Regions from separate parts of the Lacrimispora sp. 38-1 genome, predicted to be linked through region 2. Evidence: riboswitches for the same ligand, from Rfam matches in the RefSeq annotation. Region 2 holds a riboswitch; each other region holds the start of a gene.
The links. A riboswitch is a leader RNA that binds a small molecule or an ion and turns the genes downstream of it on or off. The one in region 2 is predicted to bind fluoride.
Positions count from the first base shown of each region.

Region 1: another riboswitch for fluoride. It lies ahead of V7D18_RS05165 (cation:proton antiporter); the one in region 2 lies ahead of V7D18_RS03215 (cation:proton antiporter).
Region 3: another riboswitch for fluoride. It lies ahead of V7D18_RS20550 (chloride channel protein); the one in region 2 lies ahead of V7D18_RS03215 (cation:proton antiporter).

Region 1 is NZ_JBANEW010000027.1:6,750-12,264, reverse strand. Features, by position in the region: gene V7D18_RS05185 (DUF3991 domain-containing protein) at 76-1,062, opposite strand; gene V7D18_RS05180 (JAB domain-containing protein) at 1,068-1,625, opposite strand; gene V7D18_RS05175 (hypothetical protein) at 1,594-1,728, opposite strand; gene V7D18_RS05170 (DUF5688 family protein) at 1,739-2,740, opposite strand; gene V7D18_RS05165 (cation:proton antiporter) at 2,936-4,114, opposite strand; fluoride riboswitch at 4,165-4,238, opposite strand; gene V7D18_RS05160 (sulfite exporter TauE/SafE family protein) at 4,291-5,007, opposite strand; gene V7D18_RS05155 (InlB B-repeat-containing protein) at 5,106-5,515, opposite strand, start outside.
Region 2 is NZ_JBANEW010000011.1:122,244-127,758, forward strand. Features, by position in the region: gene V7D18_RS03200 (methyl-accepting chemotaxis protein) at 1-1,641, shown strand, start outside; gene V7D18_RS03205 (desulfoferrodoxin family protein) at 1,669-2,061, opposite strand; gene V7D18_RS03210 (hypothetical protein) at 2,128-2,559, shown strand; gene V7D18_RS03215 (cation:proton antiporter) at 2,629-3,807, opposite strand; fluoride riboswitch at 3,862-3,936, opposite strand; gene V7D18_RS03220 (NAD(P)H-dependent oxidoreductase) at 3,961-5,515, opposite strand, start outside.
Region 3 is NZ_JBANEW010000069.1:9,955-15,469, forward strand. Features, by position in the region: gene V7D18_RS20550 (chloride channel protein) at 1-861, opposite strand, end outside; fluoride riboswitch at 916-989, opposite strand; gene V7D18_RS20555 (GNAT family N-acetyltransferase) at 1,184-1,597, shown strand; gene V7D18_RS20560 (sensor histidine kinase) at 1,615-3,147, shown strand; gene V7D18_RS20565 (response regulator) at 3,131-3,829, shown strand; gene V7D18_RS20570 (hypothetical protein) at 3,990-4,346, shown strand; gene V7D18_RS20575 (potassium channel family protein) at 4,349-4,819, shown strand; gene V7D18_RS20580 (potassium channel family protein) at 4,816-5,481, shown strand; gene V7D18_RS20585 (TrkH family potassium uptake protein) at 5,486-5,515, shown strand, end outside.

The sequences.
Region 1 (5,515 bases), on a different contig from region 2:
GGTAGCATGTTTCAGGTATAAAAATACGTTAGGAATTGTGGTTATGGTTTTTTATTTTCATTATAGAAAACCGACTCACTTTGCCATTCCATGTGCACTTTTCATAACGGCTTTTTCTTCAGGTACTCTTTGCAATAATTTTGTAGCCTTAAGCCACTCATTGTAATCTTTATATCCTACTGGTGGTGGGCAATCTTCTACCTCATACCCATTCTGATAATATTTTTCCATCAGTTCTACTGCTGCTTTTCTGCCAGGTTCATCATTATCCAGGCAAAATCGTAATGTTACAATCTGAGGATGCTCTGTAAGAAAGGTTTCAAGAGGCGCATCTGAAAGCATCCCAAGTGCAAGTTTATTACTTTCATAATCAGCACAGATATCCATGTAACTCATAAGATCAATTGCCGATTCAAATACTACAAGTACATCACTATTTTCATTTACATCATTAAAACCATACCGTTTATCGTTTCCCGCGACATCACACTTAAATGCCCTACCTTCTTTGTCAAAGACTCCACGCATACTGGCAAATCTGGTAATACCAGCTTTATCATTTCCTTTAAACACAATGTTGTGATAACCTCTGGCCTCATAAATTAACTCTTTTTTGATGAAATAATCAATAATAACCTTACTAATTGCACGTTCTTGATTCAGATAGGAAATAAGATAGGTGTTACTTCCAGCAGCGACTGGTAATATAAATGTTTTCTTCTCTTCTTGTTTGTCTACCACTTGGTTTTTTAAAACTATTCTGTTTTCAGGTTCTTCAATCCTTCTATAACCTGCAAAATCAAGTAACCAGAATACTGCCTCTTTTACTTCCATTCCTGCAAAAACCCGCATGAAATCAATCTGTGATCCACCATTTTCACCCTTCTCATATTGTCTTGACCATCGAAACCAGTGACTCCGGCTATATATGCGAATCGAATCCATTTCTTTAATGGTGTAATATTTGCCTACACGCCTGATGGTATATCCTAAATATTCAGCTACTGCACATAGATCAACGGATTTTGCAATCGCAAGTTCTTCTTCTATAAATCTTTCCATTGTGCTCACCTTCCCCTCCCCTTTTCTGCTACAATTACCGTCTGAGAAAAGTCCAGTGTCTCATAGTTCGTTTGAAGGGTAACCGTCTGATTCTTTAAAACTCCCTTAGCTTTAAAACTGAAATACTTCGTATTATCACCGCCAACAATAATGTGATCCAGAAGTGGTATGCCAATAAGTTCAGATAGTTTAAGCATGCGATCTGTCACCATGGTATCTTCCTTTGATGGTGTAAGATTTGACGAAGGGTGGCAATGGACGATAATCATACTTGCAGCGTTGGATAGTATCGTTGACTTTAATAGCTCTCTCGGATGTGCAACCGCTTGATTAATTGCTCCAATACTTGCTATATGGCAGTTGATTGGTGTGTTGTCACCTTTCAGGTTAACAACACACACAACTTCTCTGTCCATTTCGCAAAGATACTTTCCAATTACATCTATTGCATCTTCTGGGGTGCAAATCCTGTGGTCTGATAGCAAAGGAAAATCCTGAACCAGTCTGACTGATACCACATCCAGCTTAAAATCACTGTCTATGCTCTGTTTCTTCCTTGGCATATGCACCCACCTCCGGTTCTACATGAATAATAAAGTCCCCTTCCAGACTATTCACAAGATTTACCAACTCCTCCATCGTCTGTATCTTTACTTCTCGCTCCATAGAAACCTCCTTATCTGGACTGTTCCTTTGAATCGTAAATTAACTTAGGTTCTGCTACGATGCCATCCAGTCTCTTATTTGGAGTATCTGTCGCAAGGGTTAACTTTCTTAAATCCTTATCATAGTGATAAACCTGATTGGAAAGTCTTTCATCAAGGGATACCTGATCCATATTAATTTCATTTACCATCTGGGCAAGGTCATTTGGATCTCCCATATTTGCTGACACGGCAATTACTTCGTGCACAGATGAGGGTAATACATAAAGATCAGACTCCAGCTTTTCAGCTAACTTATGAAGATTATCCTCATATAACATAGAAACAGCACCATTTACTCCCCTGTCATTTGAAATGACATACATCATGTTTTCTTCTGGAACTTCCCCGATCATCATATCTGCGATTTCACCGGGCATACCATCTTTTACAAACATATCTCTGATAACATCATTCATAGATTTCACAGTTGGTGGGAATAAAACTACTGTATTCTCAACAGCTGCTTTATAAAGATCTTCTTCATTCATTCCTAATTTCTCAGCAAGAGCATTATTTACAATCGTACTTGAAATTCCCTCACTGTTTGTATCTACTACCCAACGATAAATAACAGATAGATCCTGAAATGATCTGCTTGGAATATTTTCAAGCATTTCTTTGTTCTGTTCTGTATTGACAAGAACCATAACAATGTTTTCTCTTGCCTGATCAAAATCTACTTTCGGACCAATCTCTGGCGCTTCCGCAAATGCTTTTGTCATAGTCTTTGCTGCACTCTGTAACACTTCCTGTAAATCATTACATTCTTTGTAGTGCTCATACATGTTATTGATATACATGGTTGGTGAAGCTGAAAGTCTCTCATCACCTGTTGGAATCAGATTAATTCCATCCATTGTCTGATTTACCTTTGTTATTGAATGTACATCGACCTTGTAATCTTTGTACTCCTCTGGCATAAATTCTTTAAATTTCTCTGCCACTACTTCCTTGAATAATTCATAATTCATAATAAATTTTCCTCCTGATTTTCTCTTAATTTAACTTCCTGTTACACAAATAATCTTGGTGGGGCACGCACCATTATTGAAAGACTCCTTTCTATCTCCTGAAACAAAAAATGCTGGATTTCTCCAGCAAAAAAGACCGCATAATATGCGGCCTTCTCAATTTTTTCTTATGAACTTGATTTGTTATTTATAGATTTATTTTCTGACCAACAGTTTTTTGTAAAAATGATCAACACAAATTGCGCCAAACGGGGCTGTTATTAAAATGGATAATACCGCTACTGTTAATACCTGCTGCCCACAAGCAAGTCCCATAGCAAGTGGTACGGCACCTATTGCTGCTTGAACTGTAGCTTTCGGTGTATATGCAACCATACAAAACATTCTTTCTTTTCTTGTAAGCTTCGTTTTAATCAAACAAACTAAAACTCCAAACATTCTAAAAATCAAAGCTCCCAATACAATTATTACTGCCAATAATCCGGCTTTTATAGCATATTGCAAATCAACAGTTGCTCCAACTAATACAAATAATAATACTTCTGCAGCTACCCATAATTTATTATATTTTACAGAAAGTCTTTTTGCCAAAATATTATGTTTCTGATAGATTGCTATACCCATACTCATAATCGCAAGCAATCCAGAAATTGGAACAATTCCTTCTAATCTGTTCTGTAATTCAACTAAAAGACAGGAAATGCTGAGAATAATGATTAATTTCACTGTATCTCTCATATGAAATTTCCGAAAAAAAATAGTTAAACCAAGTCCTACTAATACGCCTGTTACGATGCCAAGTAAAATAGCTATTGGTATTTGCAAAAAATTTGTTACTGATACTTCTCCTCCTGTTGCTAATGAAGTAAAAGCAGTAAACAAAACAATAACAAATACATCATCTACAGAAGCACCAGCTAATATTAACTGAGGGATACTTCTTTCTTTTCCATATCCTTCTTCCATAATTTTAATCATTCTTGGCACAATAACTGCTGGAGATACTGCTGCTATTACACTTCCCATTATCGCAGCTTCCAAATAAGTGATTCCTAATACTCTTGGTGCAATCACTAGAACACCTATTATTTCAAAACATGCTGGGACAAAACACATTAAGATTGCTGGTCTACCAACCTTTTTCAAATCAGAAATATCTAATGATAGCCCAGCTCTTGTCAATATGATAATTAAGGCTAACTGTCTCATATCTGGAGAAATCTCTAGTATAGATGAATCCAAAAGATTTAAAGCATAGGGACTTAAAATCATTCCTGTAAGAATCATTCCAAGCAAACTGGGGAGCTTGAGCTTGTTAAATATTTTGCCTAAGGTAAGGCCTAGTAAAAAAATGAGTGCTAAACTTGTAAGCATAAAATCCTCCTTATATTGCAGAAATTAAAAAAGCTGATAATTTCTGCGTAATTTTCGCAGAAGTCATCAGCATAAATGCGGTTTAGGTATATTACCAGGGGAGAACTTCATTCCCAACAATTGAGATAGTATCACAATTTTAGCACAATTGCAATTGCTATTTGTAACTTGTTAGTCTATGCACCAAATATGATCATGTAGACTCCAACTATACAAAGTAGAACGGAAACATACTTCTGAAAATTATCCTTACTCATTTTTTTAATAATTCGATTTGCACAAAATGTTCCGAAAATCATAGCTGCTCCCATCAAGACTCCTGTAAAAGCTGCTTCTAAACTAATGTTCATCAATTTCCCATATACAATAGTCTTGACTATGTGCATCACTGTTGCTGTAGATGCCTCACTTGCAATATAAGCTACTGGTGGTAATCCTAAGGAAAGAAAAATAGCTGCTCCTAATGGTCCGGCACTCCCTGCAAGCCCTGACAGCAATCCTACAAAACATCCTCCAAAAATCAAAGTTTTCGTACCACCTTTAAACTCAATCTTTTTCACTGTTTTAATAGCTACCATTCCAATAAGGACTGCACCTATAAACCGTGTTACCATGTCTTTAGGAAGTATTGAAAATCCAAAAGCACCAAGTATCGATAATGGAATCGCTCCAACACAAAACAGACCAACGAACTTCCATTTAATTTCTTTAAAACCAAATGCCATTCTCGAAAGATTTCCGATTAGCTGTGCTATAGTCAGGACTGGTACTGCAACTTCGGCACCTACATAAACTGTAACTACAGGAAGCAATAATAATGCACCGCCAAATCCTGCGGCTCCCGATACAAAAGCAGCTAAAAAGCTAGCTATTATTAATATAATGTATTCCAAAGCTTTCACTCCATTAAATTTATTTATTGCAGATATTATAGCACAACATAATACCTATTTCACTTAGTAATAATTTTTTCCTGTAATATCAGTTTCGACTAATTCATTCTATTTTGTATAAAAGAAAACAAAAATTCTATTAGACCTGTTTCTATATTCACGTTACCCATACCATGATTTGTTACATATAACTTAACCTGATCAATATCCTGCTTTGAGAATTCCCAAGTCTGCACTGTATGTGACCAATTACCAGCTTCACCTTTCACATTGTACATTGCTGCTTCCAGAGTATCTTTGTAAGTCACATCACTTCTCCACTTTGAAGTTGCTTCTAATCCACCATATACAAAATCTTTCTGAAAATAATCTGCGGCAATAAACCTTACATATTGTTTCTTCCCATCAAAGTCCATCGGACTTTCTACGGTTGCATCTGTATCAACTATTGTAACTTTAACCTGCTTCTCAGTCGTATTATTTCTGCTATCAGTCGTAGTATAGGCAA
Region 2 (5,515 bases):
ATTGTAAACGGAGATTCCTATAATCAGGATCCGGCTTTTTTGCAGGCCGGAGAAGGAAAAGCTTCATTATCAGATCCGATTGTAAAAGAAGGAAATGTTTCCTATGAATACGTCTATCCCTACGGAGATATTGTGGTTGTGCTTGAATTTCCTTACTCGGTATTTGAAGAAATTATAAAGGATACCAAGCTGGGGGATACGGGAATTACTTATATAATAAACAGGGATGGAAGGAAAATGGCTCATGAAGATTTCTCTCTTGTCTTAGCCGGTCAGAATGATATCGAGGATGCGAAGAAGGACCCTGGAGCATATGGAGAGGCAGCCAGTCTGGAACGATCCATGATAAACGGGGATGCCGGATTTCGGTTTTTTCGGGTAAAAGGTGAGAAAAAGATCGGGGCATACACTCCCATAGCAGATACCAATGGCTGGTCTGTTAATGTTACTGCCATGGAATCTGAGTTTATGTCAGGAGTAACAGTCTCCATGCTGGGATCTCTGTTTCTGGGGATTGTTTCCATGTTACTTGCGGGACTTGCCATGCTTCACATTGCAAACAGAATTACGAAGCCTATTGGGCAGGCGGCAGAGGCCATTGAACGGTTGTCAGGAGGAGACTTAAACCCGGAACTTTCAGTTAAGAGGAGTGACGAAATCGGTCAGATCGTACAGAAAGTTAATGAAATGGCAGGAAAATACAAAGACATTATCTCAGATATATCCCGGTTTCTTCATGAGATATCTAACGGGAATCTGCAGGCAGAAAGCGGCTGCGAGTATCCTGGAGAGTTTAACGGGATCCGGACTTCCATGGAAGCGATTGCTTTTCGTCTCAGAGAGACATTGCTGCGTATTAAGGCGTCAGCGGATGAGGTGACGGAAGGATCCGGGCAGGTATGGGATGGAGCCCAGGAGCTTGCAAAACGGTCCGCTGAGCAGTCGGGAGCCATAGAAGAACTGCAAAGTGCCATGACCGGTGTATTCCAACAGTCGGTTAAAAATGCAGAATATGTGAAGAAAGCTTCCGTTTATGTAACGGAATCCGGGAAAAAGGTAGACGAAGGAAATTTACATATGCACAGCTTGAATCAGGCGATGGAAGAGGTGGATTTGACTTCCAGAAAAATAAACGGTATTACAAAACTGATTGAAGATATCGCGTTTCAGACCAATATTCTTGCTTTAAATGCTGCCGTGGAAGCAGGTCGTGCAGGAGCGGCAGGAAAAGGATTTGGAGTCGTTGCTGATGAGGTCCGTAATCTGGCTGCGAAATCTGCAGATGCGGCAAAAGAAACCAAGGGGCTTGTGGAGCAGTCGGTAAATGCGGTTTCAAAGGGCAGGAGTCTGGCGGAAAATACCGGAAGGATATTAAAGGAAATTGCAGGGCAGGCGGGAATGACAGAAGAAGTAATCAGAGAAATAGAAGTTTCATCCATGGATCAGGTGCAGGTGATGGAGCAGATCAATCAAAGCCTTTTAACGGTATCAGAAGTAGTGCAGTCAAATATGGAGACGGCAAGAGAAAGCTCCGAATCCAGTAAACGGCTGGCGGGACTGGCACAGGCACTGCAGACCGAGGTATCTCATTTCCGGGTAAATGAACAAGATAAACAGATTGATTCAGATCAGATAGTCTGAATCAACCTGTTTTTCCTTTTGTCTTTGCTATGCCTCTGTTTTCCAGAGGCCGTGAAGATTGCAGAATGCATAAGCAGCTTTAGGAGAATCTCCCTGCTCTAATGTGAAGTGAGCTACAGGTTCACAACCGGGAGTAAAATGGATTCTCATGGTACAGCCTGCTTTTGTCTCAAGCATAATCCAGTTAATGCTGTGTTCTTCTGACATAGGGTGGAGTACGCTGCCCACCTTGACGGTAACATGAAGATCATTGGTTTCCAGTACAGGGGCGTGCTTTTCTGATGCCGCATCGGTAGTGTTGGGTTCCAGAACCTCAAATGGCTTCAGGCTGTCCGGAATGGCTGCATTGGGGGTTCCGAGGATCGCTTCCAGGATGACATTTCGATTCTTATCAGTAAAAAATAACGGTTTTTGGTTCATTGTTTCCTCCTGTCATAAATTCTTCTTTTTTGTCTCATACTAATAAAAAAGAAAAGAGGTGCAGGTATGAGCGCTGATGCAGAATTACTTAATTTCATTTATCAGAATTCCCAGATGGGAGTGGAAACATTACACCAACTTTTACCAATGACAGATAATGAGGCCTTCAAAAAGCAGCTTCACTCGCAGCTGAAGGAATATACAGGAATTCATGAGGAAGCAAAAGAACTGTTAAACAAAAATGGGTGCAAAGAAAAAGAAATAGGGCAACTTCAGAAAGTGATGACCTACTTTACAATTGATATGAAGACAATGGTTGACAAAAGTGCCTCCCATATGGCAGAAATGCTGATACTTGGCAGTGTTCGGGGAATTATTGACTGTATTAAGCGAATCCGCCAGTATGAGGGAGAAGCTGAAAAAGAGATTGTGGAACTGATGAAACGGTTATTAAAATTTGAAGAAAATAATATGGAACGGCTGAAGGAATTTCTTTAGCCTGTGATTAGAAATGCTGCGTTTAAAAACGGAAAAAAATCCGGTTCTTAAACGCAGCATTTGTTATTATTAATTTTTCTCCAGCAAAATTTTATAAGTCCGGTCTATGAGAAAAGCGCCGAGCGGAGCCGTGACCAGAATGGATAAAACAGCCACGGTTAAAACAATATTACCGCAGGAAAGTCCCATGGCCAGAGGAATTCCGCCTATGGCGGCCTGTACGGTTGCTTTTGGCATATATGCGAATGCTGTAAAAATCCGTTCTTTTTTATATAAAGGCGTTTTTACCAGGCACAGGAATACACCAGCCATCCGGAATATAATAACGCAGAAAATCAGAATAACAGCCATTAACCCGGCTTTAAGCGCGTATTGAATGTTAACAGTGGCTCCAACCAGAACAAACAGAAGAACCTCGGCGGCAACCCAGAGCTTGGAGAACTTCAGGGAAAGCCGCCGGGATAATTCATATTTTTTCTGTCTGAGAACAGCACCCAGCGCCATAACGGCAAGAAGCCCGGAGAATCCAATGTTTCCCTTAACTTGATGTTCCGCTGTTACAAGAAGGAAAGAGATGGAAAGAATCAGTAAAACCTTTGCGCTGTCTCTTAAGTGAATACGGGTAAAGAAAGCGGACAGAAGCATACCGGCAGCGGCACCCCCTGAAAGGCCAAACACAATTGAGGTGGGAATGGTAAGAAAATCTGAAGGAGTGATTGCTTTCCCGCCGGCAAGACCGGTAAACGCGGTGAATAATACGATTACGTAAACGTCATCAACGGAAGCGCCCGCCATAATAATCTGAGGAATGCTTTTTTTAGTTCCATAACCCGTTTCGATTAGTTTCAGCATTCTTGGCACAACAACAGCGGGTGAGACTGCGGCCACAACGGTTCCCATAATAGCTGCTTCAAGCCGCGTGATACCAAGAAACAGCGGAGCAAAAACCATCATTGCTGCAATCTCACAGCTTGCAGGGATAAAACACATTAATACAGCCGGACGGCCGACTTTTTTCAAATCCTGAATATCCAGATTTAAACCGGCTCTGGTCAGTATAATAATCAGTGCAACCTGGCGCAGCTCCGTAGATATACCTAAGAGAGAGGGATCCAGAAGCCGGAGGGCATAAGGCCCCAGTATCATTCCGGTTAATATCATTCCCAGAAGACTTGGAAGTTTCAGTTTTTGAAAAAGTGAACCAAGGGTCATCCCAATAAGAAATACAAGTGCCAGTGATAATAACATAAAATTTTCTCCATTCTGTGCAGTTGATTAAAAAAGCTGATGCGTCTGCGAGTTTTCATCACAGAAGTCATCAGCTTATTAAGCGGTTTAAGGTCTTGCCTTAGGGAGAACTTCATTCCCATCTTTTCGTATTATATTACAATATTATTGATTTTACAATTGAATTTTCCGCTGTTTTCCGGCTGCGTAACAGGCAGGATACCATTTCTGGAACCATTTGGTAAAGCAGCCGAGAAGAAATGGAAGTATTGTGTTGATGATACTTAAAGGTGCTTTAAAATCTGAAATAAGAAACAGATAAGTCCACATAGGAGTGGCCAGATATAGAATTCCCCAGCAAGCCGTCAGGATCCGGTTCGTTTTTATAAAAAGAGGATTCTTTAACGCGGTTTCTCCTCCATATCCATTCATGGAATAAAAAGCGGTCAGGGGAATTTTCAAAAATATTGTCACTGACCACATCAGCCCAAACAGGAGATAGGATACGGGCACCAATATCTGGGGAGAAAATCCTGTTATGGCCAGTACTCCAAGAAGCGCTGCCGTAAACCCTGAGAACACGTCAAATACGGTGGGCTGATACCGGAAAAAGAAGAAAGGTATGGCTGCGCTGACTAAAACTGAAAGAATTCCGCCTAAAGCAGGATGATAAATGCCTGCAAACCATAGAGGAAACCATGGGAGCAGCATAAGAGTCATGTTGCTTTCTTTTTTGGGAACAGTCTGGTGAACTTCTGGTTTTGCTGAGGAACCCAGATAATCATCCCAGTGAATTAACAGCTGAAAATCGCCGTCTACCTGATAGAGATGCTTCATCAGTGCAGTCTGGCCGTCGATTTCTCCCTCTGCAATGCTCATCCACACAGAAAGCGGAGTTGAAATTCTGGTGGTAAATGGCTGAAAATCCCGGGTTAAAACCTTGCAGCCGTCTTTTCCCATAATCAGCTGAGCTGTTTTATTTTCATCGGTATAATGCATTTCTAATACCATATCTTTTCCGTTCCAGGAATCCTTCCGGTAGAGTGCAGCCATCTGTCTGGTGAATGTAATGGCAGGATGGGATTTCTCCTGTACCCGGGTCTGATCTGGCGGCTCAATTCCCCAGCTGGCATCTGCCATACGTTCAAATACGTCTCTGGGAAAAAGAAGCTGAGAAAGCAGATTTTTTGTTTCCCCGGTTATTCTGCCGTCAGCAAACTCCCTGCCTGCAGCGCGGACAGCCATTAAATACTCTTCTGTACGGTTTCTCAATTCAGGAATATGAAAAAGTTCTCCCTGTCCGCAGTATATGGTTTCATATCTGCCTTTACCCAGATGGTGGGTAAACTGTGAATCAATGGCATCATAATTGCCTTCTGCCGTATAGAAGCCACAGGTGGAGATCAGCGCATAACGTTTATTTGTCATATCATACCGGGAAGGATGAGAGCCATTTTGAGCTTCTTTTTCCATAAAAGGTAAAACCATGGGAAGCTGTCTGTCTATCAGCGCCTTTAACTGGGAGGGCAGTCCGAAATAATATAGCGGAAAGCTGTATATAACAACATCAGCGGATAAAATCTTTCCTATCACCATTGCCATGTCATCGGAAATACAGCACTTCCCCGGGGTATTCTTCCAGCAGTGAAAGCAGCCTGCACACGGCTTGATGTCCAGTTTGGAAACTGTCAGGGTTTCTGTATGAACAGGTGATGCTTCTTTCATTCCC
Region 3 (5,515 bases), on a different contig from region 2:
AAAGCTTGCAGAAATCAAATTTGTTCCCAGGCCGGAATACCGCCCCATTCCTGACAGAATAAACAAAATTACCAGAATTGTTCCTACTATGATTATTTTTCTGACCGGACTCTCAAATATTTTATTCAATCTGTCCTTTACCAGTTTTAATCCGTGTGCAAACATTGCGCCCACTAAACCAAAAATGATCCCTAACATAATCATTTTTATGATAAATACAGGATTCATTTGTATTTGTGTCTGAAGATCATAATGAAATTTCTCCAGCCCCAATCCTCTGGAAACCACATTCGCCACAAAGGCTGCAATGATTGCCGGAAATAAAGCCGTATACTGTAAAGAACCTGCAATTAAAACTTCAAGTGCGAAAAAGCACGCTGCTACAGGTGTCTGAAATAATCCGGAAAATCCGGCTGCCATTCCTGTTACCAGAAATATCTTTGAATCAGACACCATGTTCATTTTTCGCCCTACCCAATGGGAAAACGTTGCGCCAATCTGTACTGCAACGCCTTCACGTCCGGCACTGCCGCCAAAGAGATGGGTCATCCATGTCCCGATTACCGTTAAAGGTATTAATCGCAGCGGAATCACATCTTCCTCACCATGACCGACCTCAAAGATGAGCCCCATTCCTTTTACACATTTTCCACCAACCCGGAAATATGATTTTGCTATTACAACTCCTGCTGCCGGTAAAAATAAGATGAGCGGAAAAAAAAAGTGCTCCCGGACCCCGGTTAAAAAAATTAATATTTCACCAAATCCTGCGTCCAGCGCTCCTACTACAGTTCCAATTACTACTGCACAAATCCCTAAAATAAAAAGCTGCCTTAAATTTTTTAACTTTTCTTTAAACATTGTAAGTTTACTCCTTAACAAAAAAATAACTGATCACTTCCGTATATTTAGCATAAATATACAGAAGCCATCAGCAAAGTGCGGTTTGGATATCAAGATCCAGGGAGAGCCTCATTCCCAGTACAATAATAGTACTAAGTTTACTTTCTTTTTAAATCCTTGTCAAGTTGATTTCACCATCACTTTTCTTTATTCTTGATTGTAACATTAAAGATACTACTGTAAATAACTGTATAAAAACGGTAGAATCCTGTTTCTAAATGTGATATGCTCTCATAAAGAAATAATTTGAAATGCTTAAGCATAAAGGAGAATAAAACCAATGAATTTTGAAATAACAGATACCATTAATGAGGCGGATCAAAAATATATCTTTGAAGGCTTGCTGGAATATAACTTAGAAAGAATTGAAGACAAAAACCCCAGGGATCTGGGTATCTATCTTCAGGACGAAGCAGGCAGAAAGATTGCTGGACTAATCGGCAGCACCCATGGTAACTGGTTATCCGTAAAGTATCTCTGGGTGAGCAAAGAATTGCGGGGACAGCAGATCGGAAGTAAAATTTTAGAACAGGCAGAAAAAACTGCTGTAGAACGGGGTTGTAAGTATTCATTTTTAGATACCTTCAGTTTTCAGGCACCTTTATTTTATAAAAAACATGGATACAGGGAAGTCTTCACATTAGAGAATTATCCGGTAACAGGAAAGCGCTATTACTTTACAAAAAATCTTTAATTACGGAGGCAGTAATTGTGAAATCCCTTAAAAATAAGGATTTTAAAGAAATAATAAAATATATATTAATAACGTCGGTAATTATTGCCGCTGCTACTGGTATCGGCTGGATTTTTTTAATGATTGGCTTTCCTGAAACAAACATCGTTATTGTTTATCTTCTTTCTATTTTAATAACTGCCCGCTATACAAGAGGATATACTTACGGTCTTGTGGCAGCCGTTGTTGCCACCTTCACTTTTAATTATTTTTTTACAGAGCCTTACTATACTTTTTCTGTAAGCGATCCTACTTATTTTATAACATTTGGTATTATGACAATCACAGCAATTATCACAAGCACACTTACTTCAAAAGTAAAACAAAACGCTTTGGAATCAAAGGAAAAAGAAGCGGAAACAAGTGCACTGTTTCATCTTACCAACCGATTAACGGATGCCGCTGATATATCCGATATTGCAAGTATCACCACGGAAACCATCAGCGGTATTATGAATTGCCGCGCTGCCTGTTTGTGCTTTGACGAAAGCGGTCAGCCGGAGCAGAGCTTTATTCAGCAGTTAAGCGGCAATAAACAGGTTCGAAGAAAAGTGGACGATCCTACTGAACTGAAGCACCGTATTGAAGGTCTGAGGAGCGGTTATGCCATAGGAAGCGAGTTTTACGACTGGCCAATTTACGGCAGAGAATCTATACTTGGCATCCTTAGAATACCAAAAGAACATGCAGTTTCCATGGGAGAACCTCAAAAACGTCTGCTTCGTTCCATGATTGAAAGCACAGCACTTGCCATGGATCGTTTTCGCAGCGCCAGGCAGCAGCAGGAATCAAGAGAGGAAACCATCCAGGAGCGATACCGCAGTAATCTCCTGCGGGCCATTTCTCATGATCTGCGCACGCCGCTTTCCGGTATTATGGGCACATCAGAGATGCTTATGGACATGACTGAACCACTGGATCCAAGATATAACCTTGCAGTAGGTATCCATAAAGATGCGGACTGGCTGCATTCTCTGGTTGAAAATATTTTAAGCCTGACCCGGCTGCAGGATGGACGGCTCACTATTACAAAGCAGCTTGAAGCGGCAGAAGAAGTCGTTGGCGGGGCCGTCAGCCATATCTTAAAGCGTTATCCGGAATACGAAATTACGGTAGATGTTCCCGAAGAGGTGCTGCTTGTTCCCATGGACGCTAAATTGATCCAACAGGTGCTGATTAATTTACTTGATAATGCTATTAAGCATACTCCTCCCACCGGCGAGATTATAATTACGGTCAGTCAAAAAAACAATTTCGCGGTATTCTCAGTTGCCGATTCCGGGTGCGGCATAGCGGCATCAGACCTGCCTAATATCTTTCAGATGTTTTATACCACCCGCTCCGGAAAAGCGGATTCTCAGAGAAGTATGGGTCTTGGACTGCCCATATGTGAGGCGGTTATCAAAGCACATGAAGGCACCATAGAAGGGCATAACCGTGCCGGACAAATGGGTGCTGAATTTATATTTACCTTGCCAAAGGAGGAACATAATCATGCAGAACCGGAATGAACAGATCCTGATTGTAGAAGATGATTCACAAATTCGAAATTTTATATCCTATTCACTGAAACAGGAAGGTTTTTCTTATCTAACTGCAGGAACGGCACAGGGTGCACTGTCAACAATTGTTACAGAACAAATTGATCTTATGCTTCTTGATCTTGGTCTTCCTGATTTTGATGGAATGGAAGTAATTAAAAAAGTCCGCGAGTGGTCAGAAATGCCTATTATCGTGGTTTCCGCCAGGGATCAGGACAAGGAAAAAGCATCTGCGCTGGACAACGGAGCTGACGATTATCTGACGAAACCATTTTCGTCCATGGAACTCATGGCCCGAATCAGGGTTGCGCTCCGCCATCTGCATAAAGCGGGCGGTGTCCGGTCCCAGACCAACTTAGCCGTAGGCGGGCTTAGAATTGATTTAGATAAACGTCTGGTGTATCTTGAGGACAGCGAGCTGCACACCACTCCGCTTGAATACAGCCTGCTTTCTTTGTTTTTCAGAAATATAGGGAAAGTGCTGACTACAAAGTATATTATCAAAGAAATCTACGGGGCAGGGTATGGATCTGACACCCAGGCTCTTAGAAAACTAATGGCAGGACTAAGGCGAAAAATCGAAAAAAACCCAGCTAAACCACGATATATCCTGACAGAAATCGGTGTGGGATACCGGCTTTCAGATGTATAAACACAACTTCATTCTTCATAAAAGACTACTTTTGTACCCCAAAAGTGGTCTTTTTTCATCCTCACAGCATCCTCACAGGAATTACTGGTCTCTCACGCCATGCTCACAGCTTTTTTGTTAGGATAAATGTGTAAGAAATCTGCAAGGGAGGTTCAGGTCAATGAAAAATAACGAATTAAATGAAAGTAAAGAAAATCTTACTGCTCTCTGCGCGACAATACGGGATCTGATCAGTATACAGGACTATCAAACGTGTGAAAGCATGATCTGCCAGGCTATAGGAAAATACCCTCATGCGCCGGAGCCCCATAATCTGATTGGAATACTGCTTGAAAAAACGGGGGACCACCCCGCCGCCATGAAGCACTTCAGAGCAGCCTGGGCACTTGATCCCACATATCTGCCTGCACGGCAGAATCTGGAATGCTACGGCACATTTTTCTCAAATGGCAGGTGTGCTTATGATGAAAATGATTGTATAACAAATGGCGATGATCTTGTCCTTAGGAGGAATTGAATATGAAAATTCAAATAAATAAACAAAAAAATGAAAACTACACAATTATCATCGGATGCGGAAGATTAGGTGCGAACCTGGCAAATACACTATCCGACAGCGGTGAAGATGTGCTGATTATCGACAAAAATAAAGATTCTTTTCGAAAACTGTCTCCAGCCTTTGGCGGACTTACCTTAAACGGCGATGCCACAGATCTGGATGTTTTGCAGGAAGCACAGATAAGCAATGCAACTGCAGTGATCGCTGTTACTAATAATGATAACGCGAACATACTGGTAGCTCAGATTGCCCGCGAAATCTTCCACATTGAACGGGTTATCGCACGGTTATATGATCCGGAAAGGGAGTACGTTTATCGTGAATTTGGCATAGATACCATATGCCCGGCTGTCTTATCCGTAAAAGAAATCGATAAAATATTATCCAGACCGGACATACACAAAGAACCATTACAGGAGGCAAAATCATGAAAACAAAGGTATTGCTGGTTGGTGGAAGAAGCAAGGCAAAATCTCTTGCAGCTTCGTTAATCAATAAAGGTTATCAGGTAACTGTAATAAATGATACATTTGAAGACTGTGTGAAGCTGTCTGAAATCGACAGACTTACCGTCATTCATGGTGATGGAACAAGGCCGTTTGTTTTAGAAGATGCGAATGCGGGCGATGCGGATATCGCCATTGCAATGACTGCAAAAGACGAGGATAATCTGGTAATCTGTGAATTATGCAAGAAAAAGTTTCAGGTAAAAAAGACAGTTGCACTTTTAACTGATCCGAAAAAAACCGACTTTTTTTACAAGATGGGAATAGACAGTGTTGTATGTGCCATTACTGCAATTACGGGCATTATAGAGCAACAGGCTTTTGTAGATAAAATAACAACATTAATTCCCATTGGAGAAGGCCGTGTTAACATTGCAGAGGTTCCTATTCCGGATACCTCACCTGCTGTCGGAAAAAAGCTATGGGAAATTGATCTTCCAAAGGAAGTAATTGTAGGCTGTATCCTCCGCGGTGATACGACCATGGTGCCCAGAGGCGACACACGGATTCTGTCCGGGGATATGCTTGTACTGATCTCCTCTGATAAACAGGAAATGGCCGCTATTCAGGAATTGACAGGAAGGTGATGACATGACCCGTAAATTTTATAATCGCAGCAAT